DNA from 2 places in the Desulfitobacterium dehalogenans ATCC 51507 genome. Region 1 is predicted to be linked to the other one. Evidence: predicted binding sites of a transcription regulator. Region 1 holds the regulator's gene; the other holds the start of a gene.

The links. Region 1 encodes Rex, which represses fermentation and respiration genes when NADH is low (regulators of the CRP and FNR family bind a similar motif). Its sites were predicted from a motif close to ATTGTTAANNNNTTAACAAT; they were not measured.
Region 2: the regulator Rex is predicted to act here: its motif matches at 1,459-1,478, upstream of DESDE_RS19605 (phosphoglycerate kinase).

The regions. Positions count from the first base shown of each region.
Region 1 covers NC_018017.1:3,739,264-3,754,917, forward strand. Annotated here, with positions in the region: gene minC (septum site-determining protein MinC) at 1-509, opposite strand, end outside; gene mrdA (penicillin-binding protein 2) at 728-2,821, opposite strand; gene mreD (rod shape-determining protein MreD) at 2,902-3,411, opposite strand; gene mreC (rod shape-determining protein MreC) at 3,414-4,280, opposite strand; gene DESDE_RS18080 (rod shape-determining protein) at 4,306-5,322, opposite strand; gene radC (RadC family protein) at 5,514-6,197, opposite strand; gene DESDE_RS18090 (Maf family protein) at 6,148-6,804, opposite strand; gene DESDE_RS18095 (DUF4321 domain-containing protein) at 6,806-7,069, opposite strand; gene aspA (aspartate ammonia-lyase) at 7,217-8,644, opposite strand; gene DESDE_RS18105 (redox-sensing transcriptional repressor Rex) at 8,803-9,435, opposite strand; gene DESDE_RS18110 (SPOR domain-containing protein) at 9,561-10,241, opposite strand; gene DESDE_RS18115 (inorganic phosphate transporter) at 10,524-11,531, opposite strand; gene DESDE_RS18120 (DUF47 domain-containing protein) at 11,524-12,150, opposite strand; gene DESDE_RS18125 (bifunctional folylpolyglutamate synthase/dihydrofolate synthase) at 12,284-13,663, opposite strand; gene DESDE_RS18130 (valine--tRNA ligase) at 14,160-15,654, opposite strand, start outside.
Region 2 covers NC_018017.1:4,104,045-4,119,698, forward strand. Annotated here, with positions in the region: gene tpiA (triose-phosphate isomerase) at 1-124, opposite strand, end outside; gene DESDE_RS19605 (phosphoglycerate kinase) at 154-1,338, opposite strand; gene rpoN (RNA polymerase factor sigma-54) at 1,618-3,021, opposite strand; gene whiA (DNA-binding protein WhiA) at 3,024-3,977, opposite strand; gene DESDE_RS19620 (gluconeogenesis factor YvcK family protein) at 4,002-5,375, opposite strand; gene rapZ (RNase adapter RapZ) at 5,372-6,265, opposite strand; gene DESDE_RS19630 (type 2 periplasmic-binding domain-containing protein) at 6,282-7,469, opposite strand; gene DESDE_RS19635 (B12-binding domain-containing radical SAM protein) at 7,506-9,227, opposite strand; gene DESDE_RS19640 (glycosyl hydrolase family 18 protein) at 9,437-10,735, shown strand; gene DESDE_RS19645 (hypothetical protein) at 10,965-11,243, shown strand; gene DESDE_RS19650 (polysaccharide deacetylase family protein) at 11,456-12,532, opposite strand; gene DESDE_RS19655 (cell wall-binding repeat-containing protein) at 12,843-14,777, shown strand; gene DESDE_RS19660 (Cof-type HAD-IIB family hydrolase) at 14,867-15,654, opposite strand, start outside.

The sequences.
Region 1 (15,654 bases):
GAATTTCGATTACCCTTAGCACCTGCATGGGCGACTCCCTTTAGGGAACCGATCACAACAATATTCCCACTTGCCACAATTTCAGCACCTGGATTAACATCACCTATAACGATTACATGACCCTCATACTGAATGCTAGCCCCTGAACGTAGCGTACGCTCCACAAATAAGCTTGGACCTTCTTCCATACCCTCTTCCAGAACCCGTTGAGGCTCTTCCTGAACGGCCGGCGCCCTTCGGACACTAGAATAAACTTCTGCGGCCGTAAGCCACCCTTTAAGAGTAAGACTATGCTCGGCCAAGCAAAAGGTTAACTCTTCCTGTTGTTCTGGAGAATACTCCTTCTCCCCTCCGTAGCATCGAACCGTTGCTCCTTGAAGGAATTGGTCGGAGTTCTCCAGCAGCTTTTTAAGTTCATCCATCAAAACCGAAAAATCCGCCTCGGGATCCAGATATAAAATGAGGCCTTCCCGAGTGCCTTTTAAGGCAATATGCTCTGTCCGTGTCAACAGTTAATCCCCCAATTGTTCCATGTTTTGAGGCCTCCGGCACCCTGCCTTGTTGAAAGCCTGTCCAAAGTTTAAGGGCATTGAAAAATCACGCCATTTATTGACGCTCATACTAATTCTACAGTGCTTCCCGTTTTCCCTCTCGCCTAAAGAAAAAAAACGAAGGCGAATTTCCTCGTTTTTTTCCATAGTTTCGTTATATTACTTCCAAATTCATCTCACTTGTTAGATTTCCATCCAAAATACTCCATAAAAGCAGCTTTAGCTACAGCTCCGGCAGTTTCCCCTCCATGACCTCCGTATTCAACAACCCCGGCGAAGGCTATTTGCGGATCATCATAAGGAGCAAAGGCCACAAAGACTCCATTAAAAAGCTCCCCGGCTACTGTGTTTTTAGAGCCAAGCTGGGCCGTACCCGTTTTACCCCCACCACTGAACTCCGGAACATCAGCAAAAAGCCAGTTTGCAGTTCCTTCTCCACTGGTGACTTTGCTCATTGCCTCTTTAACCGACTGCAATACTTCCGGGGAAACCGAGACTGTGTTTCTAACTATAGGTTCGTTCTGATACACTATTTCACCTGTCACAGGATCCAGGATCTTTTCCACAACATAGGGCTGCATCCGTTTTCCACCATTGACTATGGTCGCCACAAAATTAGCCAGTTGCAGGGGTGTATAAGCATTATCCCCTTGTCCGATAGCGGTGTTAAAGGTCTCGAAATATTGCCAATCTACAAACCAGCGGATATTATAGGCATAATCCGCTTCTACTTGATTGATCTTGCTCTTCTTCTGGCTTTCTAACTTCTTCCGTTCAGCCTCATCCTTAGCCTCCGCAAGCTTTACCTTATATTCCTCTTCGATTTTAGCAATGTCATTATCCCTTTTCTTTTCATATTGGGGCCCGAAGGTTGCCTTTTTCCATTCAGGTGAGGGAGCATTCCCTTTGGATTCACCAGGGATATCTACACCCAAATAGACACCGAGCCCAAATTCGTTGGCAATCTGCTTCAGCAACTCTCCATTTTTATTAAATACTCTTTGCCCAACCGCTTGGAAATAAGTATTGGAGGACTTTGCCATGGCTCGATTCAAATTCACTAATCCGAATCCCCCTGGAGACCACTCCTGAATACCATGCTGTGTCCCTAAAGTGGCTGCCACATTGGAGCTGTTAAACTGTTCATAGGGAGTAACCACGCCGGATTGCAAACCGGCCATTGCTGTAATCATTTTAAAGGTTGAACCCGGCGCATAGGTTCCGGCTAAAGCCCGGTCATAAGAGGCCGCATCTTTCGCTTGGAAATATTTTTCGGCAATTTCCTCAGAGATAATCCCGGTCAGATCATTAGGATCCATATTAGGATGGGAAGTCATCGCCAGGATCTTTCCCGTCTTAACTTCTATGACCACTGCGGCACCTTGATTAGAATCAGGATGCTCTGGATGCACATACTCTCTGAAGACATCATCTAAGGTCTTCTCTACCACAGCTTGCAGCCCGGCATCTATGGTCAGTTGAAGAGTCTTGCCGGGCTCAGAAGGGTGAATGACTTCTTTGGCAATAGGGCGGGCATTATTGTCCACGATGACCTGCTGGACCCCTTCTTTGCCGCGAAGCCAGTAATCATAACTTTTCTCCACGCCCATTTTTCCGACCTGGTCACCTTGAGTGTATTTAAATCCATCCTCTTGAGCTTGCGGATTTTTGTTAAATGAAGCAATTTCTTCCTCACTGCTTACTTCACGAACATAACCCAGGATATGACCGGCCAGGGTAGCTTTGCGATAATCGCGTACAGGCAGTGCTTCAATATTAACACCAGGAAGCTCATCCTTATGCTCAGCGATAATAGCCTTCAGTGGATCCGGCACATCGCTCAAAACCGTAACCGATCGATAACGCTCCCATTGCTGGTTTTGCATCATGACCAGAATATCTTCCGTAATATTCTCCACACCTTGCTCTTTGATAGGCCAATAGGGCTTGATATAGCCTGCCAGACGAGCAACCACTTCCTTCCAATTATCTATCGGAGCTGTTTGCAGGTCCATCCAATCAATGGTCAGGGCAAACTGAGGAACACTCGTAACCAGCAACTCCCCATTACGATCCACAATGTCTCCGCGATTGGAAGGAATGGATACAAGCTTCATGATATTGCCCTGGGCTTTCGTCTCGTAATAGGAAGCTTTTGCGATTTGTAAGCGCCAAAGATTAAAGCCGAGAATCAGAAACACGAGAAACACGACGGCGCTAAGGCACCAGAGACGGCGCGTATAGGGTTTGCGTTCTTTATCTTCTTCCATCTTTTTCGCCTCCTTAAGAAATCTCTTTAATTACTTGAATATTAGTTTCCAGAGCAGTCTCTAGGATTTTATACAAACCCTTACCGATCATACTTCGGCCTGTACTTCAGCCACCCCCGTGTAAATGACCGATGAATCCACGGATAGGTAAGAGGCACCAGAACAGCGTTATACACAGAAACGCCAATAACTAAACGGAACGCATCACCTAAAGACCATCGGGCTCCTGCCAGGATATTCAAAAAGGCAATAACCCCTTCTCCCACAAAGGTAACCAAAAAAACCAACAAAGCGATCAAAAAGTAATTTTCTCGATACCAGCGCTGGGAAAGCCAATCCGTTAATAAGGCCACCACAGTTAGGGTTAAAGCATACATACCAAAATGTCTGCCCAGATAAAAATCCGCGATCATTCCTGCTCCCCCCCCCCAAAGTGCTCCCGATAAAGTACGATGATGGAGGGCCATGTAAATGGTAAATAACAACACCAAGTCAGGCTTTATCCCGCCCCAGGACCAAAAATAAAAAACAGTTCCTGGAAGAATTAAGCTGAAAAGGAGCATAACGATAATGAGGATATTTCGCCGCATCGTCACTGCCCCCCTGACTTTTCTACAATATAAACTTCCTCCAGGGAATCAAAATTCACCAAAGGCGATATATATGCTGTTTTCAACAAACCCGAACCGTCCAATTGAATCTGCTCTACCTTACCAATAGGAATGTCTTTTGGATAAACCCCACCCAAGCCCGAAGTGAGCACCAAGTCGCCAACATTGACATTATCATCACGACGTAAAAGCATCTGGAGATTTCCTTCCGCTTCTAAACGCGAAGTTCGTTTGTACGTCCCTTCAACAATCCCAAAAGTCGGCGAACCGGTACTTCCCCGAACCAAGGCACTGACTTGGCCTTCGCTATCTGTGATTAAAAGAACTTCTGAAGTAGTAGGGGTCACGGACACAATCTTTCCGACCAAACCTAACGCAACGATTACCGGGTCATTCACCGATACACCGTCTTCAATTCCCCGATTAATTGTAATGGTTTGATACCAGGCATTAGGATTGCGATTAATAATACTGGCACCAATCTTTTGATACTTATCCACATTAGGACCCCTGAACATTTTCGAATCCAGTTCATTATAGCGAAGCCCTGCTAAAACCTGCTCTTTAAGCTTCAGATTATCTCCTGTAAGCTGTTCAACTCTGGTCTTTAGTTCCTCATTCTCTTTTTGAACTTCATCAAAATTCCAAAAAACTCGTGTGTTCTCCTTTAAGCTATTGCCCACTCTCAGGATAACACCCTCTACAGGGCTTAGAACTCGCTGCAACACCCCGCCTATGGGGTTAGGAAATTGGCTTCCTAGTCCAGTTAGCCGAATACTTACTAAGACGCCTAACACGAGGAAGAAAACGAGAACCATAATTCCCGTTCCAGTCACTCTTTTCCGCACCAAGACTTCCTCCCCGCTTCAAACTCTAGCTTTTTTGCAAAGCAGCAATCCTGCGGAAAATTTCCGCATTTTCCAATACTTTTCCTGTACCAAGGGCGACACAAGACAGGGGATCCTCAGCGAGATGCACCGGCATTCCCGTCTCATCAGCGATAAGCTTGTCCAGATTGCGGAGAAGGGATCCCCCTCCGGCCATGACAATACCTCGATCCATAATGTCAGCGGCTAACTCGGGAGGAGTTTTTTCCAAACAGGACTTTACCCCTTCGACAATGGCCACCACAGGTTCCTGCAGGGCCTCCTGGATTTCTTCAGCGGTAACTTCCACGGTTTTGGGCAGTCCTGTCAGCAAATCTCGTCCTCTGACTTGATAAGTCTTACCCTTCTCTGCTTGATAAGCATAGCCAATTTCCATCTTGATATCCTCTGCAGTCCGATACCCTACCATTAAATTATAGCGGCGCTTAATATGTGCGACAATAGAATCATCCATTTCGTCCCCAGCAACGCGGATAGAACGACTGGTAACGATGCCACCCAAAGAAATCACCGCAACTTCTGTTGTTCCCCCGCCGATATCCACAATCATATTGCCTGTGGGTTCACTTACGGGAAGACCCGCTCCGATAGCCGCTGCCATAGGCTCCTCCATAATAACCGGATCCTTCGCTCCCGCAGCCAACGCAGCTTCTTTGACAGCACGTTCTTCCACAGGAGTTACCCCTGAAGGCACACAAATTACAACCCTGGGACGAGCAAAAGGGGACTCAGTACCTAAGGCCCTCGTAATAAAATACTTCAGCATTTTCTGAGTAACATTAAAATCCGAGATAACGCCATCCTTTAAAGGCCGAATAGCTACAATATTGCCCGGTGTCCTGCCAATCATTTCTTTTGCTTTATCCCCCACAGCCAGCGGGGTCTTCTTTTCAATATCAATCGCAACTACAGAAGGCTCATTACAAACTATGCCTTTCCCTTTCATATGAACCAGCGTATTTGCGGTTCCCAAATCAATGCCTAAATCCTTACCAAAAAACATGGTTAATCCCCTTCCGTTATAACAATATCATGTACTGCCTTTGCATTTGTACCTGCCCGAAAGCAAAGTACCGTGGCCTTTGCGCCCGCTGGGCAAATACTATCTGCTATTCAAATAATACGAGGTGCATTCTATTCTTTCGGGGGCCTTCGGCCCATCCAAAATTTTCTTACCTCAATCCTAAGTTTCCTTTATAATATTCCTCGTTCTTTCAAGCTTATGTACCGATTGTCCCCGATAATTACATGATCAAGGACTTCGATGCCCAGGATCTGCCCCCCATCGGATAATCTACGGGTTACATCAATATCTTCACGACTGGGGGTTGGATCCCCACTGGGGTGATTATGCAAAAGAATAATCGCATTGGAATTACGCCGGATAGCCTCTTTAAAACACTCCCTAGGATGTACCAAAGAAGAGTTCAAAGAGCCCACAGAAATGGAGCTAATCCCCAGCACATGGTTCTTGGTCGATAGGCTCACTACTCGGAAATGCTCCCGATCCAGATAGCGCATTTCTTCCATGACCAGATAGGCTATGTCTTGAGGAGAATTGATAACAGGACGCACCATAGGATCAGAAGATACCGAACGCCGTCCTAATTCCAACGCCGCCTTAAGTTCAGCGGCTTTGGCAGTTCCCATACCACGATACCGGGTCAACTCATGAACTGTTAAGCGAGCTAATCCTGATAATCCTCCAGTCTCAGTTAAAAGACGTTCAGCAAAATCCAGGACATTCTCGCCCTTGACCCCTGTCCTCAGCAAAATTGCCAGAATCTCTCGATTAGAGAGGGCATCTGGTCCATATTGAAACAACCGTTCACGAGGTAGTAATTCCTCGGGAAGATCCTTCAACCGGCGATAATCCATCCTTCACCTCATGCAGGGCGATATCTCCAAGTCCCATCCCCCACACACTCAGCCGCTCTTTAACATACTCCATGGGTAATCCAATCACATTGCTTAAAGATCCTTGATAATTATCCACTAAACGGGCTCCCAAGCCTTGAATCCCATAAGATCCCGCCTTATCCATAGGCTCCCCCGTGGCAATATACTCCAGTATCTCCTCATGGGTCAGTGAACGAAAAGCAACTGCTGTGCGTACCGCACCACATTCTTGACGGCCTGCTCCATTGATCAATGCCACTCCAGTGTATACATCATGAGCCCGTCCGCTTAATGCTGTCAGCATATCTTCCGCCTCTTCTGCATCCTTGGGTTTGCCAAGAATCTGATGGTCTAGGACAACAATCGTATCGGCTCCAAGAATTATATCCTCCATACTTCCGCCACGATCCAGCCAATGATTCAACCCAGCCAGAGCTTTACGCAAAGCCAGCTCCTTTACCGCTGATTCAGGAGAAACACCTTGGGAAAGTACTTCTGAAACATCTGCTTCCACTCGCACAAAGGAAAAACCCCCTTCTTTCAGGAGCATTCCCCTGCGGGGAGAGGCTGAAGCCAGTACGAGCATTCTACCACTTCCTAGCTAGATAGTAACCACCCAATGCCCCTATAACCGTAGCAAAGGTGATATTCAGACGGAATCCAAATGAAAAGGTGATAAAAAAGAAGTCTAAATAGGTATGAGAAGGGAAATCGATGACGGCTGGGCGCAGAAAAGGTGCTAAGAAAGCTATTTTTTCGAACCCATAGCCTATTAATGTTCCAATGGCCGCCCCTGACAAAATAAGAAGTATGGTACGGCCTGCCCCCGAATTAGTTCGACCTGCCGGCATAGTTTGCCCCCTTTCACCCATAGAAATGTAGCCAGGGCACTGTTGCTCCTGGCTGATTTTTCGACACTTTTTAGTTTAGCATTTCGACTAATAATACGCAAGGGGACGGGCGGGCAAAAATATTAACTTAATATTAATAATTTACCATTAATGACCACGAGGAAGCATTCCTCTAAGTAACTCTGAGCCACTAATACCTGGTTCGGTCATTTCGTAAGGATTCAAAATAATATCCAGCTCCTCAGGGGTCAAAAGTCCTCTTTCAAGGACAATCTCTCTCACCGGGCGACCGGTCACGATGGCTTCCTTGGCGATCCGGGAGGCAACCTCGTATCCTACATGAGGATTGATTGCAGTGACTACACCCACACTGTTTTCAACCAGGTCACGGCAACGCTCCACATTGGCGGTTATCCCATCCACACAGCGCTCTTTAAAGACTTTGATAACATTTCGGAGTATATCCAGGGATTGGAGCAGATTGAAGACCACTACGGGCTCCATCACGTTGAGCTCCAGTTGTCCGGCACCACAGGCTAAAGCTATTGTAAAATCATTTCCTTGAACTTGGAAAGATACCTGATTGACCACCTCAGCCATAACGGGATTGACTTTTCCTGGCATAATGGAAGAACCCGGCTGCATGGCAGGAAGATTAATCTCTCCAAAACCTGTTCTAGGACCAGAAGCCATCAGCCGTAAGTCATTGGCAATCTTAGAGAGGTTGACCGCCAAGGTTTTAAGTGCACCGGATACCTCTAAAAATGCATCGGTGTTCTGTGTAGCATCCACTAGATTATCCGCTCGTAAAAGAGGCAATCCCGTAATCTTCTTCAGATTCTCGGAGACTCTCTCTATATAAACCGGATCAGCATTCAGCCCAGTACCCACGGCTGTTGCGCCCATATTGACAATGTGCAAGGACCTCGACGCTTCATCGATCCGGCGAATATCTCTCTTCAGCATTTGTGCATAGGCTGCAAATTCCTGTCCTAAGCGAATGGGAACCGCATCTTGAAGATGGGTTCTCCCCATCTTGATGACTCCGTCAAACTCCTTGGCCTTCTCTTGGAAAGCACCCTTTAACTCGTTTAAAGCATAAAGAAGATCATCGGCCACATTAAGGCAAGCAATACGGATGGCCGTAGGGAAAACATCATTGGTACTTTGAGCCATATTGACATGGACATTGGGATGAACCCGGGAATAGTCCCCTTTTTGTCCTCCCAAAATCTCTATAGCCCGATTAGCGATCACTTCATTGGCATTCATATTGATGGAAGTCCCTGCTCCCCCCTGAATGACATCCACCACAAAATGATCATTAAAGACACCTTCTGCAACTTCCATCGAAGCTTTGATTACGGACTCGCCGACCACACGGTTCAAAGAACCGATGTCCATATTGGCCTGGGCAGCTGCAGCCTTAACCAGACCTAAGGCGCGTATTAATTCATGGTGAGCCCGATATCCCGTAATAGGGAAGTTCTCAATAGCTCTTAACGTTTGAATTCCATAATAAACATCTTCCGGTACTTCCATAATTCCAAGCAGGTCTTTTTCCTTACGTAACATAATATCTCCTCTTTTACGGATTGATTTATGAGAAACATAATCATCATGATAAGGAAAAAGTAAGACACTGCTGCCTTACTTTTCGGGAATCTACATTTTATATTCTCATCTACAAAGTTTCCTATGCACAAATATCCATAAGATTGGGACAATTCTTCTTAAGAGCGGCGGGTTCCCACATTAAATGTCAGCACTTCCAAATTCACAGCTAAGTCCACATTTCTAAGTTCAACTTCCGGTGGGACATTGAGTACCACAGGGGCAAAGTTAAGAATGGCTTGAACCCCGGCACTAATAAGCTTATCAGCGATTTCCTGGGCATAGGGAGACGGTACGGAAATGATGCCAATCTGAGTCTTATTAGCTTTAGCTACTTCCTCGAGTCTATCCACCGGCAACACTTCTACGCCATTGACCGTGGTCCCGATTTTTTGGGGATCATTATCAAAAATACTAGTGATAATAAATCCACGCTCACGGAAGCCTTTGTATGTAGTCAGCGCTAAACCTAAGTTACCCATACCAACCAGACATACACTCCAATCCTGGCTTAAGCCAAGGATTTTCAAAATATGGCGGTGCAAGTCCTTAACATTATAACCCACACCACGAGTTCCGAATTCACCAAAGTATGCTAAATCCTTTCGAACTTGAGCTGGACTAACTCCAACTCCCTCTGCAATATCACCAGAAGATATCGTAACGATTCCTTTACGATCCACATCTGTTAAATGACGTGAATAGACTGAAAGACGTATAATCGTTGCCTCTGGGATTTTAAGTGTTTTCAAGCTAATCCCCCGTTTCAATTTCCTTAAATTTTAAATGATAATAATAATTAGCGTAAGTACATTATATCACTAGGCTTTAATGTTAACAAATGGATTTTATAAACTATTTAAAACAAAAAATATATTTATTTTTGAAGCATCTCTAAGGTATTAAGATACTCACCATAGAGGTTCAATGACATCATTTTTCGCAGGTCCACCGGTAAAGTTCTTTCGGCCTTAATCGATAATCTTGAAACCTCGTATAGATTAATTAAAGCACGAGGTGTCAAAACCATAAGGTTCTCAAACTCTGAAAGCCTGCTTTCCCGGTCAGTATAAGGTGTCTTCAAAAAGGTATTGACTCCCTCAAGAACCTTGGCCGTCTGAATTGCTCCTGTACCACGAATACGAAAAGCACGTTCAGGGCTGGTAACTGATTTAGGAATAGAAACAACTCCACCCTCTTTCAACAATTCTTGAATAGGAAGCACTTCCTCCTTAGAGTAGGCAAAACCTACTCCGACAATAAATGGATCTCTCGAGATAATTTGGGCATCCCAGCCTAATTGCTGCAATTCCTCCTTTTCCCTGAGAGCATTGCTTTCGGAGTTAAATACCCCCGTTTGACATGTCCAAAACTCTATTGTGTCCAAAGTTAGAAAAAACTCGTTCTGATCCACAGGACTCGGGGAAGGTATGTCTGGACCCCTGGGTTGTGTGACTAACTTAACATAAGTATACCCAAAAAACCAGGTCATCCATACAATGACAGCACAACCAATTAGTCCTATTCCCTTATTAATCCAGGGATTATATTTATACATACTATCATCCTCCATAATAGCTGTCAACTTCTCCGCTTCACAAAAGCACCCGATTCAATAACATTTAACAAAAACTTCATATTCTTTCGGACAACCTAAGCTAGTATCACTTTATGTACAAAAAGCGCTTATCATGCCTATTAAAGAGACCTGCACTCAAAAATCAAAAACCGTCGTGCTATATAGATTAGCAATTTATTAATATTTTATTAACAATTAATAATAATTAATAATAAAAGGAACCTTACGGTCCCTTTAAAAATCTATAGAATAATAATATTTCTATAGCACTAATGTTATAAGTTTGTAGCACAAAAATGAGGTTATAGCCGCTGTAGGAATCGTTACCACCCAGGCAATGAGCATTTGCTGGGCTACTCCCCAACGCACGGCTGATATACGCTTAGCACTCCCTACGCCCATGATTGAGCCGGAAACAACATGAGTAGTCGACACAGGTAAATGCAAACCCGGAAAGGCTGTAGCAGTCCAGATAACAATAGAGGATGTCAAGTCTGCAGCAAATCCGTTGATAGGCTCCAGCTTAAATATCTTTCCGCCCATGGTCCGAATAATCTTCCATCCCCCTGCAGCAGTACCTAAAGCCATCGCCAAAGCACAAGCAAATTTTACCCATAAAGCCGGATTAAGATTGGATGGATCTTGTAGACCTGACGCTATAAGGGCCATGGTAATAATACCCATGGACTTTTGAGCGTCATTGGAACCATGATTAAACGCCAGCAACCCGGCAGAAAGCACCTGCATCTTGCGAAACCCCTGGTTGACTTTAGAAGGTGCGACCTTACCGAAAATAAGATATAAAGTTTTCATAATAATAAAACCTAAAATAATACCAAAAATGGGGGAAATCAATAAGGCTGCAACTATCTTCATTATCCCTTGAACCTGCAGCACTCCGAAGCCTACTTTAGATACAGCGGCTCCAATCATTCCTCCGATAATAGCATGCGAGGAACTGCTGGGGATTCCAAAATACCAGGTGGCTAAGTTCCAAAATATCGCTCCTATGAGAGCTGCGATTACAATTTCCTGAGTAACAAATTCAGGATTTACAATATCTTTGGCAATGGTCTGAGCTACTCCTGTACTAACTAATGCTCCAACAAAATTGAGTATTGCCGCAATTATTATTGCCCTTTTTGGAGTGAGAGCACGAGTAGACACACTTGTCGCAATAGCGTTAGCCGTATCGTGGAAACCGTTAATGTAATCAAAAGCCAGCGCGAAAAATACGACAACAATGAGTAACGCACTGGAACTAATCATACTTCAATACAACTCCTTTGAGGAGGTCTGCGATTTCCTCACACTGATCCAGTGTATCCTCTAAGTGTTCAAGGATTTCTTTCCACTTAATGATCTCAATAGCGTCCTTCTCTTGCTCAAACAGCCGGGCCACTTCTTGGCGATATAAGCTGTCCCCTACTGATTCAAGACGATAAACTTCTTCTGTAGCCGCCAGAATTTCGCTCTTTTTAAAGTGAATACTGTTCAAACAGCAAAAAGCGGTCTTCAGCTGTTCTGTGGCTTTAACAATAGTACGAACAATTTCCTGGGCTCCGATGGAGGGCTTTTTCGTATGGTAAAGAACCATGCGCTCTACTGCGCCTTGACTTAAGTCCACGATATCGTCAAGGTTTTGGGCTAAGGTATAGATATCTTCACGATCCAATGGGGTGATAAGGGTCGAATTCAAACGGTCCACAATCTCTGTGGTAATCTTGTCCGCTCGATGCTCAAGATCATGCATCATTTCAGCCTCTGCATCAGAGACAGAATTCTGACAAATCAGCCCTTCAAGCTTTTTTGTCGTGATGCAGGCTACTTCTGCACTTTCCCTGAACAAGGCGTAAAATTTGTCTTCTTTTGAAGATAAGCCAAACATGTTCTTTCCTCCAGTCGTTTTGCATGGAATTCCTGTAGTATTGTAGCAAATTTTTTAACCGCCATTGTTAAGTTTCTGTTAAATTTTTTACATAATCGTAATAAAACTTGACTATTACTTGTATAAGTTCTTTCTATACTTTGTGCAAAACATCCAGTAAAGCCTGCCTTGCTTCCGCAATCATATAGAGGGATCCCGTGACACATAACATATCCTCTTTATCCAGTCGCTGGAAAGCTTCTTCGACTGCTAGACGAGGCTCTTCAATGGTCAGGACAGGCTTCCCTCTTTCTTTGACTAACTCATGGAGATACTCCCAATTTCCGGATCTCGGAGAATTGGGCTTGGTAATGATTACCTCATCTGCCAAAGGGACGAGGATATCCACAACTTTTTCCCGCTCCTTATCTCCCAGCATCCCAAGGCAAAGAACTAAGCGCCGGCGCTGAAAAACTTCCAATGCCTTTGCCAAAGCATTAGCTCCATCCACATTGTGTGCTCCATCAATAAGTACCTTCGGCTTCAGGGAAAGCAACTCCAAGCGACCAGGCCAAACTGCTGTACGAAGTCCCTCATAAATATTTCTTCGCTCTAGGTTCATTCCACATTCGAACTTCAAAAGCTCACAGACTGTAACAGCAGTAGCAGCATTGACCACTTGATGCTCTCCGACAAGACGTAAACGCAGTTTCTTATAAGCTCCTCGGAGCCCAATCAAATCAAATTCTTGCTCCAATTCCCCGCTCCAGCGGATCTCCCAACGTACATCATCGCCCACCACCCATAAGGGAGAGTTTACCTCTTGTGCCTTCTCACGAATGACTTTCAAAGCCTCAGAACGATTAGCCGCCGTTACGGTAATAGCACCCGCTTTGATAATTCCGGCCTTCACACGGGCAATTTCCTCATAGGTTTCACCCAGATAATCCATATGGTCCATACCCACATTGGTTATCACAGAAATCAGGGGCTTGACCACATTCGTAGAATCAATGGCGCCACCTAAACCGACCTCTAAGAGAACTAAGTCCACTTTTTGGTCTGCAAAATACATCAATGCCATAGCCGTATTCACTTCAAACTCCGTAGGATGTTCCACACCCTTTTGCACAAGTTCTTCCAGATGAGGGCGAAGAGTCTGAACCAGGCGGGTGACTTCACCTTTAGGAATCATCTCACCATTAATAGTTATCCGTTCTCTATAATCATGAAGATGAGGAGATGTAAACACCCCGACCCGATATCCGGCATCTTCGAGGATCTCAGCTATCATCATGGTGGTAGATCCTTTTCCATTGGTACCTCCGATATGAACGACCTTGAGGCGTTCTTCCGGATTACCCACACGTTTCAGCAGCTCCTCAATCCGGCCCAATCCAAAGTTCATACCAAATTTCGTGAGGTTAACCAGATAATCCTTAGCTTCCTGGTATTCAAGATCTAAGGGGGACACCTCTTTCTGGTCTCCCTTTAATTCATATTCAGTTATCTCGGTCATCTCCTTATTCCCCACTTCTATGTCCTCCTTTGAATCTTTCTATTGCTGATATGTCCTTCTCCATTCATCTTAAACACAGGGGTACATGGTTATTATGCACATCTCTGCTATGCGGTAATTCCCTATAAAGGATGGTTTTCCTGCAATTTTTGCAGAAGATTTTCAAGAGTTGGCGGTGGCTTTGTAAGAGGTTGTCTCCAGGATTCTGCTTTCAGCGTTCACTCTATAAGCTGCGCGGAGGAATCTAATCGCTCAAGTCCTCCGCTCCGTCGGGTGCCCGCCCAAATCGCTCCTGCTCAATGGGCGGTTGGAAACTTGAGCGTTAGAACAGCTGCGCGCAGCTTACTGAGTGACCGGTGCAAAGTAAAATCCTGGAGACCCTTTGATTACTGAACGTCCAAGCAAGCATCCATGAAAAAGGCATGCCAACCTCACTAGAAGCCAGCATGCCTTCACTTTCATCTCACTATTCGCCCCGCTTAAAGCTCCTCAAAGGAACACCAACCGAGCCTTACGCCTCTTTCAACTCCACCAGGCGAACCCTCAATGCAGCGATCCGCCCATTGATCCCTTCCAGCTTCTCCCGCTCCTTAGCAACGACTTGCTCCGGCGCTTTCGCTACAAAGCCCTGGTTGTTGAGCTTTCCTTCCAAACGACTTTGCTCTTGCTGGGCCTGGGCAATTTCCTTTTCAACCCGGGCGATTTCTTTGTCCAGATCCAATAGTCCGCGCAAGGGAAGATAAACTTCTACTCCCTCAAGAACAGCACTGGCAGCCTGAGCAGGCTTGACTTCCAGACTTGGGACTACATCCACAGTAGAACCACCTGCTAACAGCCGAATACTTTCCCGGCCTAATTCCAGAACCTCAAAAGCAGCCTTCTCAGGTGCGACCAAGATGATTTCGGCTTTTTTACCCGGCTGAACACTCATCTCCGCCCGGATATTCCGAACCGCTTTGATCACATCCATAATTTGGTTCATCTGTTTCTCAATGTCATCCTCCCGATAGCCTTCTACCTTTGGCCAGGACTGGATCATAATGCTCTCCCCTGAGGTAGGAAGATTGTGCCAGATTTCCTCCGTGACGAAGGGCATATAGGGATGGAGCAGTCTCATGGTACCTTCCAGAACTTCCAGAAGTATGGATTGAACCGTATGACGGGCTTCTGGGTGCTCCTTATCATAGAGGCGGCCTTTAGCCAGTTCAATATACCAATCACAGAACTCATTCCAAATAAACTCATAGAGAAGACGGGCTGCTTCACCCAGATCAAACTGTTCTAAGGCATCCGTTACTTGACCTACAGTCTTTTCATAACGGGAAAGAATCCAGCGGTCCTCAAGTTTCAGCTGGCCACGGGGGCTTTCCTCATAATCCTGAAGATTAAGAAGAACAAAACGAGAAGCATTCCAAATCTTATTAGCAAAGTTCCGGGTCGCCTCCAAGCGTTCCGGATGAAAACGCAAATCATTGCCCGGAGTGTTGCCTGTAATCAGCATGAAACGCAGGGTATCCGCACCGTATTGGTCAATGACCTCCAGAGGGTCCACCCCATTGCCTAAGGATTTGCTCATCTTCCTGCCTTGAGCATCTAGAACCAGGCCATGAATCATGACTTTTTGGAAAGGCACATCCTTCATAAATTCCAGACCCATGAAGACCATACGGGCAACCCAGAAAAAGATGATGTCCCGTCCGGTTACGAGAACGGAAGTGGGATAGAACTGCTTAAGCTCGGGAGTTTTCTCTGGCCACCCCATGGTTGAGAAAGGCCATAACCCTGAAGAGAACCAAGTATCCAAAACATCGGGATCCTGAACAATATGCTTGGATCCGCATTGCGGACAGGTCTCTGGATCTTCTTTAGCACAAATCTCCGCCCCGCAATCTTCACAGTACCAGACAGGAATCCGATGCCCCCACCAAAGCTGACGAGATATACACCAATCCCGGATATTTTCCAGCCAACCCAGATAGATTTTGGCAAAACGCTCGGGCACAAAT
Region 2 (15,654 bases), 360 kb from region 1:
CGACAACATCAATTTCAGTAAGTTCACCAAGCATTCCTAAGAGCCTTACCGCATAATCCTGAGCTTCACGAAGGCTTTTATTCATCTTCCAATTTCCAGCGATAATAGGATGTCGTTTGGCCATTAAATGAGCTCCTTTCAAGATGAGATAGTTTATATAGTTTGAAGTGCGGCTACACCGGGTAGGGTCTTCCCTTCTAAGAGCTTCAAAGAAGCTCCTCCTCCTGTAGAGATATGGCTCATTTGATTCCCCACACCCATTTTTTCTACGGCAGCCACAGAATCTCCACCGCCTACTATAGTCATGCCCGGGCATAGAGCCACGGCCTGAGCAACCTTCTCTGTCCCTTTGGCGAAATGTTCCATTTCAAAGACACCCATAGGGCCATTCCACACGATGGTCCGTGCCTTTTGTATTCTTTCGCTGAAAAGGCCGGCGCTTTCCGGTCCGATATCCAAGGCCATTTCGTCCTCAGTTAACTCTTGGATGGTGGTAATCCGATAAGGTGCATCGGCCTTAAATTCTTTTGCCGCCACTACATCTTGAGGCAAAAGAATGTCTACTTTAAGTTCCTGCGCTTTATCAAGAATCTCTTGAGCTAAGGATAATTTATCTGCTTCCACCAAAGATTTTCCCAGGTCATATCCCTGAGCTTTCAGGAAGGTATTGGCCATTCCACCACCAATGATAAGAGCATCGACTTTATTGAGCAAGTTCTCAATGACACCGATTTTATCACTGACCTTGGCTCCTCCAATAATGGCCACAAAAGGCCGCTCCGCATCTTCCAAGGCCTTGCCCATGCTTTCGATTTCCTTTTGGAGAAGGAGGCCTGCCACGCCGGGAATATGATGAGCGATTCCTTCTGTGGAAGCATGAGCCCGGTGAGCTGTGCCAAAAGCATCATTAACATACACTTCGGCTAAGCGAGCTAATTGCTTAACAAACTCCGGCTCATTCTTTTCTTCCTCTTCGTGATAACGAACGTTTTCTAAGAGAAGGACCTCACCTTCATGTAATTGGGCCACTTCTTTTTCTACTTCCGGACCGATACAATCCGGGGCAATGGATACCGGTCGATTGAGCAATTTACTGAGGCGTTTTGCTACGGGAGCAAGGGAGTACTTCGGATCGGGTTTTCCTTTAGGACGTCCTAAATGGGAGGCAAGAATAATTTTGGCCCCTTCGCCGATTAGGTATTGAATGGTAGGCAAAGCTGCCCGAATCCTCGTGTCGTTGGTAATATTGCCATGATCATCCATGGGTACGTTAAAATCAACCCGCACAAAAACACGTTTATCTCGTACCACGATGTCCTTAAGCCCTTTCTTATGCATTAAGTATGGTTCTCCTTTCCTCATTAGCTTAATCATCTCTGGGTCTTTGCTATGAAAGCTTATGTGTTCAGTAAGTTAAGCATTACTATCTATGTAAATTTTGAGTAATGAATCATAGCCATTGGCAATTTTATGCCAATCCAATCTGTCTTAGTTTAGCACTTTCTATCATCTTAGTATACCGCTCGAAGGAAGTTTCTACTCTTTAGACTATACCTTGATCCCAGATTTTAAGGGCATTCACTATCAGATTGTAATTATTCAGCTGATCATTATTCGCTAATAGCGTTTCCGTAGAGTTGTTGAAGGGATACCCAGTTCATCACGGTATTTCGCGACGGTTCGTCGTGAAATCTCCATATTCTTTCCTTTAAGGATCTCTGAGAGTTTCTGATCAGAGTATGGGCTCTTGGGATCCTCAGCAGCGATGATACCTTTCAAGGTTTGTTTAATTCCTTCCGTGGTAATCCCTTGTTCGCTACCTAAACCTGTGGCAAAAAAGAACTTAAATTCGAAGATTCCCCGAGGGGTCTGTACGTATTTATTGGATGTAGCCCGACTGACCGTTGACTCGTGGACCCCGATCTCTTCCGCAATGTCTTTGAGATTGAGAGGCTTTAAATAGCGAATTCCTCGCCTCAAAAACTCTTCTTGACGTCTTACAATAGCGTCCGCAACCTTATATAGAGTGAGTCGCCTTTGCTCGATACTGCGAATCAACCATGCTGCCGCATTGAGTTTTTGCTCGACAAATTTGCGAATCTCCGATTCATTATTCTGACTTAATGCTTTACGATAGGCCTGATTAATTCCCAGACGGGGCACAGTCACATCATTGACCAGGATAATATATTCACCCTCAACCTCTTCAATCACGACATCGGGAAGGATATACCGAACTTCACCAGAACCCGCAAAACGCCGACCGGGTTTAGGATCCAGGGTACGAATTAAATCCGCCATGTCTTGAACTTGACTTGGGGTAATCTTAAGTTGGTTAGCAATCCTTTGTAAACGACCGGCGGCTAAATCCTCCAGGTACTTAAGAAACTCAGGCATCTCCGGAGGGTATTCTTCCAGCATGGGGAGCTGCAAGCGCAGGCATTCTTCCAAACTCCTTGCCCCAACTCCCAAAGGGTCCAGACTTTGGATAACTGCCAAACCTTTTTCTACTTCCTCAAGAGGAAGCCGCAGCTGTCCAGCTATCTCCTCTAAAGAAAGAGGTAAATAGCCATTATCATCTAAGTTTCCAATAATGTATTCAAGTAAATCCGGGGACACGGGAACCTTTTGTATATGAATCTGTTCAAGCAAATGCTCTTGAAGAGAAGGAGCTGCCGCTAAAAAAGGCTCAAATCGGTTGCTCTGTCCAGCATCGGGGTCATACTCCCTGCTAATTCGTTCTTCCTGATGCTGAAAATACTCTTCCCAGTTCATATCCCAAGTACTCTCATCAGCACTCTCGTCTTTCTCCTGAGTTGAAGGACTTTCCTGGGTATTGTCCATGCTTTTATCTGCTGAATCTTCAATCACATCGAGCAGAGGGTTTTCCAGCATCTGCTGCTCTACATAACCGGAGAGTTCTATTGCTGATAACTGCAGGACTGCAATCGCTTGGCGCAACTCTGGTGTCATGATTAGTTTCTGCGTTTGTTCCAGGTTCAAGCCATATCCTATGCGCACATTCATCCTCCTTTCTTGACCTGTCTGCTTTGTTCATCCAACTTTTCTGCAAGCTCGTCGATCTTACGCATCCGGTGATTGACCCCCGATTTACCGACCTTAGGAACCAACATCTCGCCTAACTCCTTCAAGCTGGCATCGGGATATTCCAGCCGCAGCCCGGCAATTTCTCGTAACGGTTCCGGCAAGGCTTGTAAACCGATAGTATTGGCTACTTTTTGGATATTCTCTACTTGCCGTACAGCCGCGTCCACGGTCTTATTGAGGTTAGCTGTTTCACAGTTTACCAAGCGATTGACTTGATTGCGCACGTCCTTGAGAACACGAACATTCTCGAATTCCAAAAGGGCCCGGTGGGCGCCGATAAAGCCAAGAAATTCAACAATATGTTCACTCTCTTTAATATAGACCACATGCCAATTCTTACGCATACTTACCTTGGCTCCCAAATTAAATTTATTAAGAAGCTTGCTTAATGCGTCAGCATGAAGAGGATCATTGGTGATAATCTCCAGATGATAGGTTCCTTCGGGATTATTGATGGATCCTCCCGCCAAAAATGCCCCTCGCAAGTATGCTATTTTATCGCATTTCTTTTTTACTAAAAAATTAGGGATACCCGGTAATATTTCTCCCTCTTCATCCATAAGTCCCAACTGTTGAAAATCAGCTAAAGCCCGGGGATAGATTTTTACCATGTAGGAGTTATTCTTTTTCAGGCGCAGTTTCCTCCGTACCATGATGTCCACGGGTAATTCCAATAAAGTTTTGGCCAAGCGATACACTTTACGCGCCACCGGAGCACTTTCAGTGATAACATTCAAGGCATAAGAGTTATTGGAAATCTGCAACGTCCCATCCATCCGCACTAAGGCAGCTAATTCTGCAAGATTGCAGCATTTTTTCCTTTCCTCGATCCGAGCCAACTCATCCTTGGTTTCGGCACTAAAGGACATTCTCCCACTTCCTTTACCAGTACTTTAGGACTCTTCTCTTAGCTTGTGATTCAACAAATAGGAATCCACTAAAGCAATACGCTCTCCCATAGGTTTTAAGCTAAAAAGCAACCGAATAAGGATCCGCGCTAAGCGGTCCGGGTGGTGGCGTACGGTATCACCTTCTTGTAAAAGGTCCGCTTCCACGTACTTTGCTCCCAACCACTCCACACTTTCCGCATTCCCTCGTACCGGATAGGAGCCCTCTTCCGCATAGCGTTCCAGCAGATCCTGGGGTATTTCTTGTTTATTGGCCACCACCACATCCACAAACCCTGCTCCGCAGTGATCAATAAGGGATTGGAGATGGTCCGAGACCTGGAATTGATCCGTCTCCCCCGGCTCAGTCATAATATTGCAGACATAGATGCAGGGAACATCCACTTCCTGAATCTTTTCTTTGAGTCCTTTCACCAGGAGATTGGGGAGAACACTGGTATAAAGACTGCCCGGTCCTAAAACAATCAGATCCGCTTCTTCCAGAGCTCTTAAAGCTTCCGGAATGGGTTCACAATCCTCCGGTTCCAGATAGACTCGTTGAATACGGCCTTGAGTATCTCTGACCTGAGTCTCCCCCTTGACAGAGGTCCCATCAGCTAACTCCGCTCCTAAAACCACTTGCTCCATGGTCGACGGGTAAACACTGCCCCGCAGTGCAAAAATCTCACCGACATGCTCGATGCCTTTTTTGAAATCCCCAAAAGTATCCGCCATCCCCGCTAAAAACAGATTCCCTAAACTATGTCCTTTCAAGGTTCCCGTATCAAAGCGATAGGAAAATAATTTCTCCATAATATTCTCTGTATCCGATAAGGCAACCAGGCAATTACGGATATCCCCCGGTGGGAGAATACCCATTTCACTGCGAAGCTTTCCTGAACTCCCTCCATCATCTGCCACAGTAACAATGGCCGTCAGATTGCGAGTATAATTCTTCAGCCCTCGAAGCAATGCCGATAAACCTGTTCCTCCGCCAATGACAACGATTTTCGGGCCACGTCGTAAATGCTGCCGTGAATACATGACATCCACAATCCGGGCTTCTTCATCAGGCAATAACACGGATATAATGGAACGAAGCATCCGTTTAAAACCCACAGCCATAGCCCCCGCTCCTAAAGCGCTGATGAACAACCCCATAGGAACAGCCGTACGGGGCGCACTTCCCGTCATACGATAAATTCCTTCCCGGAATTGCAATTCCAAGTAACCCAAGGCGATGCCATCATTCATGACGGAAAAACCCGCCGCAAAGAGGAATACTCCGAGAACCGCCAGCAAAAACCAGCGTTTAACACCTAAGTTGGGATAAAGCCATTTGAGGGATCTGGGGAGTGATTTGACCAGTTTAAACTTCATTTTAATTTATCACCCTTCCGATTTCGGGCGGCATCCCGGTGTTTAACACTCATCGTATAATGACGTTCCTGAAGAAAAACACCAATTCGTTCCGCAATAGCAACCGATCGGTGCTGTCCCCCTGTACAGCCTACCCCAATGACCAGGTGCCGCTTGCCTTCCTTTACATAATAGGGAAGGATAAACTCTAAGAGACCCAGATATTTATCCACAAACTCTTGGGCAACAGGGTTGCTGAAAATATAATCTTTTACCTGAGGATGCTCCCCGGTAAGAGGCCGCAGTTCACTGACATAGAAGGGGTTGGGTAAAAAGCGCACATCAATCAGTAAGTCTACATCCAAGGGAATGCCATACTTAAAACCAAAGGAAACTACGGAGACTGCTAAATGCCCTGAAGTTTGCTCACTTCCAAAAATCTCAGCTACCTGATGGCGCAGCTGCTGGGAAGACAGATTGGAGGTATCGATAATCTTATGAGCTACCCCGCGGAGATCGGTCAACATTTGCCGCTCCATTTGAATTCCTTCCAAAATTCCTCCGCCGGGAGACAGTGGATGTCTACGCCGGGATTCCTTATATCGTCCTACCAGAACTTCATCCGAGGCTTCTAAGAAAAGGATCTCGTATTGAAATCCTTCGGCATGCAAATCCCCTAAGGCTTCCGCCAATGAGGAGAAAAACTCACCGCCGCGCAAGTCGCAGACGATAGCCGCACGAGTCACTTTCCCTTGGGACTGAGTACAAAGCTCGGCAAATTTCAAAATCAAGGATGGAGGCAGATTATCCACACAAAAATACCCCTGATCCTCAAGACTTTGAAGCGCTTGGGTTTTACCCGCTCCCGAAAGCCCTGTAATGACAAGCAATCGAACATGCTTTGACGGCATAGCCACTCCCCCTTCTCTATTTTGCCTCAAGTGCCTTTCTAGCCTCCGCTTGAGCTTCTGCCAAAACCTCCTCCGGCTTAACTCCAGTCCAAGCCTTTTGCCATGCCTTGTCTTGAATAGGAATAAGCTTCCCTTCCAAGGCATTTCCCGGCAAGGACCAGACTTGAGCCAAGCTCAACCCCACTTGGCGGAGAATTCCCGACTGAGCTTCTTCACGACTATAGAACGAACTGCTGGCCGGAAAACGTTTACCCGCCTTGGCAATAGCCCATTGTGAATCTGAAGATAGCAACTCTTCTTCTACTAAACGGATTAAAGGGCTTAAACTCTCCGAAGATTTGATCGATGAATTAGCAATACCGAGGGTTCTTACCGCTAACAGTTCCCCTTGTCCGGCTGTCAGCTGATGTAAAGGCACACTTCCCCAGGGTATAGCCTCGGTCAATCCTTGAGCTCGGCTTGCATTAGCGATAGTATAAGCAGCCTGAGCATTGAGGAATAGGTCCCAGGCATTAGGGTCGACCACCAATAATTTCTCTTCTTTCCAAGCCAAAAGCTGTTGGAGAAAAATCAAATTGGCCGGTTCTTGAAGGACAGGCTGCCCATTGCCGGCTAATTTTCCTCCTTGAGCTAACCACCAGGGAGCCAAATTCTTAGCATCAAGAGCGGTTAAAGCCAGCACTCCCTTGGTTGTATAAAAATCAGCTAAAGTAGGGGGCAGTTGGGCTAAATCCGTTCGATAGTAAAAAACAGGAACATCCGTAGCTAAAGGATGAGCGTAAAGCTTTTCCCCATATTTAAACTGAGAGGTTAAGCCGATAAAGGAATCCGCATTTCCTATGACAGGGGCTAAGGCTCCTTGTTGGAAGAGTTCAGTTAAGGCTTGAGAAGTAGTTAAAAATATCTCCGGCCCTTCTCCACCGGCCTGGGCAAGATAAGCGAGATGTGCTATCTCTCCTTCTTCTATATATTCTAGATGAACAATCACTTCGGGGTGACCGTCCATAATTTTTTGGACTTCCTTACCCAAGGCCTCCACCTCAGCTCCTGCCAAAGAATGCCAGACCTCAATCACTGCCGGAGCAGCTCCCCCCGGCAATCCTTGCTGAGGGTCTTCCCCACAGCCCGTGAGGAGAAGGGCACATACCAAAAACCCAATTATTGGAATTCTATATCGGAGCTGTTTAACTAAACCCTTAACCATGACATTCTCCTTTATCCTTCTCTTCATAACGCTTCATTAATCTGTACGGATGGGATAGGTTTGTGTCCGTCCGTTTTGATAAAAAAACAGTACCCATTGGGGCTGTGGCTCTTGGAAATATTCCACTGCTGTTGCCCGAGTCCATTGCCGGCGGTCCATCCCGCGAAACTCCGGTATGATATGAGCCCATCTTGGATCCTGCTGAAAGGAGTACTTTATCTCCGGATAGTTTGGCGGAAGGTTCTCGTCAGGAAGGAGCAGATATGCTGGAACACTATTGGGGCGTTCCCACAAATAATAATCCAATCTCAACCGTTCTCTTAGGGGTGCGCATATGTCTGAACGAAAGGACTGATATGCGAAAAAAGCCCATAACTTTTCAAAAAGGGCCTTAGCTGACCAACTCTGTCTGAACCACCCCTGCTGATGCCAATATTCAGCAAATTCATGATAAAAATCAAAGGGCGTGGAATACCTTCCGATGGCCCAGTCCAAAGTATGACCAAAGCGACCCGAGTTATAATACCGATCAAGAATATCTTCCAGACGGTGAAGCTTGAGTAGCTCATCATGGCTTAAATCATCCGTCTGCAAAACGGTATAGGGAGGATCCGGGGAAAAGACGAGCCCATATTCCTTGCTCTTCTTCCGCAGCCCCGACCCCTTAAGCACCTTCAAAAAGCCTAACTGGAGCATATCTGGTTGAACGGCATACACTTCATTAAAGGATCCTCGGAAGCTATCCCAGCCTTCTTTAGGCAACCCGGCAATGAGATCCAGATGCAGATGAGCTTTACTCATACTGCGAATCTCTCGGACGTACTTTGCCCAGCGTTCAAAATGCTGAGGGCGACAAATGATGGCTAGGGTCTCCGGATTTGTGGACTGCACCCCGATCTCAAATTGAACCAGATCCTTAGGATAGTCTTGCAAATAATGAAGCCAATCCTCATCCAGCAACTCCCCCGCAATCTCGCAATGGATCCGAATCCCTGCCTCCGAGGGATAATGGGCTGCTTCTTCCCGGGCAATATCCAAAATTTTAAAGGAATGCTCCTTATCCACATTAAAAGTGCGATCCACTAACTTAATGGTCCGTGCTCCGCATTGCAAGGTTTGACGTAAGATCTCGCGAAAACGTTCCGCGGGGAGATACCTAACCCCTTGAAAGGTGGAAGAAAGACAGTATTGACAATTAAAAGGGCAGCCACGAGTCGTCTCTACATAGGCAAGACGCCCTTGAAGCTCTTCCTTATGATTATATGGATTAGGAAGCTCAGCCATGGCTATCTGCTGACGAGGCGGATTTAGAACGATCTCTTGTGTGGAAGATCGCCAGGCCAGCCCCTGTACTTGGGAGGGTTCGGAACCCGATTCCCAAGCCCGCATCAGTTCCAGGAAGGTAATCTCCCCTTCCCCTAGAACCGCACCATCAATTTCTGGATTTTCTCTTAAAAAGGCTTCTGCTTCGAAAGAAACCTCCGGTCCCCCTACCAGGATTCGGGTATGGGGAGAAGTCGGTCTTAACTGACGGATAACCGCCAAGGTCTCCTTCAAGTTCCAGATATAACATGAAAAACCAATGACATCTGCCTTGACTTCATATATCTCGGCAGCAATCCGCTCAATCGGCTCATTAATGGTAAATTCCCGAAGATCAACATCCGGAAATTCTCCTCGAACACTTTCACGTAAGTACCGTATAGCTAAATTGGTATGCACATATTTCGCATTCAATGCGACCAACAAAATTCGCAAAAAGGATCGACTCCTTCCCTCTCTAGTATAGCTTTATCCCGGCTTTATTGCAATTCTTATGCCAATTCTATCTCTATATAAAAATTTTTAATAATAATTAAATAAAATTTGAAAAAGTAGATTTAAACAAAATCTTATGTACTGTCACCTTTCTATTAAGACTATGAATATACTGTTTATAGTATAGCGCTGTATTCAGAGGTGATATGATGAGAATTTTACGTAGAGGGTCCAGAGGAAACGATGTTGCCGAAGTCCAGGTCCGTTTAAGTGAGCTGGGATACATACCCGGACCCATCGATGGAACCTTTGGCGCTAAGACAGAGGCAGCTGTAATCCGCTTTCAGAGGGACAGGGGATTGACCCCTGATGGGATCGTAGGCCCCCTTACTTACAATGTTCTCTTCCAGCCTGTTCCACAACCAGACTACGTCCCTTATACCATTAAAGCCGGCGATACTCTTTACAAGCTTTCACTGATCTATGGAGTATCGGTAGATGAGCTCTTTGCCGCCAACCCTGGTGTCGACCCCTACCAATTGCGCATCGGCCAACAAATCGTAATACCCAAAAGACCCGGAAGACGACATACTTTTTCAGCTTGGATTCCTTATTGGGTACAACAGGAGGCCATGGCTGTAGTACGCCAGCATGCTGAACTTTTCACAACTCTTTCTCCCTTCTGGTATGAACTCACCCCAACAGGAGATTTGCTCCTTTATCCTAATGGCGAAGACTCTGCATTGATTGAATTCACACTCTCTCGAGGGATCGAGCTTATACCTTTAATCGCCAATAATTATGATCAACAACTGATCTCCACTGTATTGAACAACCCCACCATCCGTCAACGCCATGTTACCCAAATCGTTAATAAAGTTCTTTCCATGAATTATGCCGGAATCGAGATCGATTACGAAAATATTGCAGTCACTGATCGAGATCTTTTTGTCCTTTTCCTAAGAGAGCTCAAAACAGCTCTGGTACCCTATAACAAAAAGCTATACGTAGCCATTCAAGCGAAGACCTATGCCGACGAGCCGGTCAGCGCCGGCCATGATTATTTGGGGATTGGGAGTATTGTAGATGTTGTTCGCCTCATGCTCTATGATTATAGCTGGGATACTCCCGGCTCTATTGCCCCAGTCGGCTGGATTCAGGAAGTCCTTGACTATGCGGTGACCGTTATCCCTAGCTCAAAACTGGAAGCCGGTTTGCCTACTTACGGTTATGATTGGGGAACCACCAGGAGAGGTGTTACCTATGACGCAGCAATCCGTCTAGCCCAGCAATACGGGGCTCAGATTATTCAGGATCCCCAAGGGGGTCCTCACTTCAGCTATATTGATGCTGATGAAATAGTCCACGAAGTCTGGTTTATCAATGCAATTTACTTTGCTACCTTCGTGGATATCGTCAATCAGTATAATATTCGAGGAATATCCATCTGGTATCCCGGTGGAGATGATCCTCAGATTTACACCGTGATTCGGGACCGGCTGATGTAATGTATATAAAAGACTGTATAAAAATAAAAAAGCGTTTACTCGGGTCGCGTAGCTTTACGCACATCGCTCACTCCATAGCTCCAGGGCTGGTCCACTCGCTTTCTTAACAGCTCCGCCAAACCTTTGGGTAATACCTGATGTAAACCGGTGGCTCCGCAACGTTAAGAAAGCATCGTTAACCCGACCGCCCCTCCGCTAAATCCGTTCGCTCCTGTGCGTAAAGCTACGCTTGCGGGTCCCTTTTCAGCGCTTTTTTGGGGCTTTTGCTACTCTCTTTCAGGTCTTTTTCAGGGCAGGTTGTCTTGGTCGGGTAGCTGCACTGCTCAGACCCGAAAGACAGCCCAAGGGTTTTGCTTTAAGGCAGAGAACGGATTCTAAGCGAGCAGGTAAGCAATCTTCGCGAAAAGACTGCAGCAGAGTCGGGTTGGAAACAGGAAGTTTCCAACCGGCCATTGAGCAGGAGCGATTTGGCCGGGAACCCGACACAGCGGAAGTCTTGAGCGATTAGATTGCTCCGCGCAGCTTATGGAGTGAACGCCGAAAGCAAAATCCTGGAGAATCAGCTTCCGGGGCTTTTTCAGAGTAGGGTAAGAAACGACCTTATCCTACTCTGAAAGTGGATAAGGCCGCCTTTTTTAATGATGATACAGACAAACGCAGGGCTGTGATAAAACCATTAGCAAGTTTTAACACAGCCCTTTCCTGAGTTGATCCTAAACCCTAATCGTGAAACCCTCCTGGGAAGAGAATGGGGGCAACCTCAGGGGATAGTACTCCGAACTCATAGCCTTGCTCCTTGAGAAAACGAATAATCTTCGGCAAGGCATCCACTGTCGTCCATTTGCCCGGAGCGTCGTGCATCAAAAGAATAATTCGGTCTCTACCAGGGACTTGTTCTTTGACATTCCTAATAATAGTCTCCGCAGACACCAGAGGTGCCGATGCATCCCCTGTACTTACATTCCAGTCATAAACTAAATAATCCAGCGCATCCACTGCGTTATAGTAACTGATATGAAAATTTCCGTGGGTTCCCCCCGGAGTACGGATCACCTTGGGGCGAACACCAATAAGTTGGTAAATTAAATCTTCGTTCTTTTTCAGGTTAGCTACAAATGCCTCTGGACTTTTGTAGATTTCACTGTAATTATGAGAATAAGTATGATTGCCAATAGCATTGCCTTGTTCATAGGCCTTTTTGAGCAACTCAGGGTATCTTTCGACCTGGCTCCCGATAACAAAGAAGGTAGCGTTAACCCCTTCCCTCTTGAGTACTTCCAAGATAGGGGCTGTATTTTCCGAGGGTCCGTCGTCGATGGTTAAATAAACAATTTTCGAAGGTTCTTCTTTAAATACACGATGCTTCATAGCTAAGCCCGGAGCAGTGGGAGGTGTGCCGGATAATTCATAAAATGTACGAACCGGGGTCCCTGGAGGAGCCGGTTCCGGAGACATATTCGCCGGACTCTCTTGAGAATTTTGCGCAGGAGGAATTTCTATAAAAACGGGATCATCGGTCCCTTCTTCATTGGTGTTGGAATTTTCGTTACCCTCTTTTATGAGGTCATCCTTTTCTTCATAAATGGGGTTTTCTGCAGTGTTGCCATCGCCCTGAGAGCTTTCTTCCGGAGATTTATCTTGTCCTCCTGTACCTTGCTTATTCTCTTGAGCCATATGAAATCCTTTGAACGTTTTGAAGGATTCTAAGGAGAGCGAACTGCACCCCACTAAAGCGAGGGCCCCTATAATAAGTAATGTTAGCCCGAATCTTCTCCATACTCTGCTGTCTTTTTTCATGATTATACGCCTCTTTTCTTCTGCCTGTCTCCCTTGTACGTCAAAGATTTCTCAATAAGCAAGAATCCTTCACATTAATAGACGTATAACGCATTCCTTTTGTTCCGCGAAAATGAGAGTTAACAAAAATTTAATATTCTTTAATTAAAGCGAACCCTTTCTTATGGGCCAAGGTTATGATAGCTCAGGGAAACTTAACGCACCAAATGATTATCAGCGTCAATACCCCAATCTTATCTTATTAGTTGAATTTAAAACTTAAGGTGATATACTTATAATTGTAAAATAATAGAAAAGCGAGGCGAAACAGATGACATTTGAGAAGAAAGCAACAAGTATCTTCTTAACATTCACCATTTTTTTTGCTTTAGTTTTTCCCGGGCTAACCTATGCAAGCACAGCACCAACAGTGAATCGATTGGCTGGCCAAGACAGGTATGAAACGGCAGCAACCATTGCCAAGCAATGGTCACATTCAGACTATGCGATTCTTGTCTCCGGCGAAAACTATCCGGATGCACTGGCAAGTGCACCCCTGGCCCCAAAACATAATGCACCGATCCTATTAACTACTTCAGATAGTTTGCCGACACCCACTAAACAGGCTTTAGCCGATTTAGAGGTGAACCAGGTCATCATCGTTGGCGGAACCGGAGTTATTGCACCTTCTATTGAAGCAGAACTGCAAGCCATGGGAATCTCTACAACCCGGCTTGCCGGTCAGAACCGGTATGAGACCGCTCTAAAAATTGCCGACCAAGTTCAAAACTCACCGTCCCAATTGTTCGTTTGCACCGGTGATGATTTTGCGGATGCTCTTTCTGTGGCACCCATTGCGGCAATCGAACAGATTCCGATTCTTTTAGTTTCCGGCGACTCTTTAGCAAACTCTGTCCAAGAATATCTTGATTTAAATTCGGCTCATATCACGAAAACCTATGTAATTGGCTATTCAGATGTTATTAGCGACAAGGTCGCCAGTCAATTTCCTAATGTTGAGCGTATCGTCGGGGCTGATAAATATGCCAGAAATATCGCTGTCAACGAAAAATTCAATAACTTATTCAGTACAGGAGCCATTTGTATTGCCAGTGGAGAGGGATTTGCCGACGCTCTTTCCGGCTCTGCACTGGCAGCCAAAAAATCCGAGCCGATTATTCTCGTCAATAACGCTACTCCTGATACGACGAAAAAGTATTATCAACAACGATTGGTGAACTTAGATCATCTCACTGTGTTTGGCGGAACAGGGATCGTTCCGGATAAGGTCATGCAGGATTTAAAGCCCCCTGCTGATTTACCGGTGGGAATCAGACTGGATAAAACCTTTATAACTCTGACCAAGGGACAAAGTGAATCTCTGACAGCTATACTGGATATGTCGTCAGGTTCAGTTGAAGGAACCGGCAATGAGCTTGTTTGGCTGTCCAGCAATCCGACTGTGGCTACGGTGAGCCAGGGAAAAGTTGAGGGTATGGGTTATGGATCAGCCCATATTACGGTAAAAACAAAAGACGGCAGCCAAGCCTCTTGCCTTGTTGCTGTGGATTCACCAACTAAAAAATATAGAACGATGAATTTGAGCAACTACACAAAAACCGGAACAAATACCGCTACTTTTAAATATCAACTGCTTGATGAGACAGGTAAAGATATTACCGCGGAAATTCCAGCCTCTCAATTACGTGCAACTTCTACCCTAAGCTCATCTATTTCTTTAGATCCAAGTCAAGGGATAGGAACCATAACCTTTAAGTCTTCTTCAGATACGGGCAAACCCATTACCATTATACTCCTTGACGGAGCGAGTGGTTCAGCAGTGAGCCTCGACTCAACTTCAAACGCAGGTTCCTCCAGTTACACTTATCCCGTCGGTATTCCCCAACCTGAATTGCCGCCCCCAAACCCCGACCAGAAAATTAGTGAAATCAAGATCACTTCAACAAAACTGGGCATAGCTTGGAGCGATGGCATCAGTAACGACATGGGTTATGCAACCTATATTGTAAAGGATCAAAATGGCCGTGATATTACCAACTCATCTCTTGCCAATAATCTAAAGGCTACCAGTGATGTGGGTATTGCTGCCACAGCCTACAAGGGCCTGCTGAAAGTGGATTTCGGTCCGAATCTGGATGCTTACTCCCTGACCGGGGTTACAGTAACGATTACCGATCCCCAAAGCGGCGTGACGGGCACGGCGACCTTAGAAATTACTCCGCAGATTCGCGTCATATCGCCTTAACCCTTTCACCGACTTCAACCCTGGATTTTGCCAAAGAGAGCCTTTTAAAGTATCTCTTTGGCATTTTTATGTCCTTTTTCTGTCCAGGTTTATTTATGTTTAAGCAGAACATACTCCTCAATAGCCTTGGCAACGCCATCCTCTTCGTTGGAAGCGGTTACCACATCAGCTGCATCCTTTACCTCTTGCAGAGCATTAGCCATAGCTACTCCGAGGCCTGCACACCGAATCATCTCCATATCGTTGAGACTGTCTCCAATCGCCATGACCTCCTCCCGCTTGATGCCCAGCCCTTCGGCAAAGGTGAGCAGGGTGTTTCCTTTATTGACTTCCTGATGATTCATCTCCAGAAAATAAGGTTTGGAAGAGGTTAAATGAAGCTTATCCGGTAACTTTTGGCATAACTTTTGCCGTAATCCTGCCAGCTCTTCAGGGGATCCAAAGGCTATGATCTTCTCCACGCCCTCTTTTTCCTCTTCAAGGATTGTCATAAGGTCAGCCTCTTCTACAGTGACCCTGATTTTTTGCCCATAGGCCTGGGACCATTCGTTCATTTCCTGAACAAAAACCCTGTCCTCCCGATACATATGAAAGTGCACCTTTTCCCTCAATAAAAAGCCAATCACTTCCCGGGCTAGGGCCACAGGAATTACTTTTCGGTAAAGAATTTTCCGGCTTATAGCCTCCTGAATCATGGCTCCATTATACGTAATGATAGGAACGTCCAACCCCAATTGCTCAGCATAGAGTCTGGCCGAAGCGGGCATCCTTCCTGTGGCAAAGGTCACATAAACGCCTTGCTCCCTTGCTTGCCGGATAGCTTCAATGACCCGCTCCGATAGGGTTAAATCATCTCTTAATAAGGTATCATCCAAAT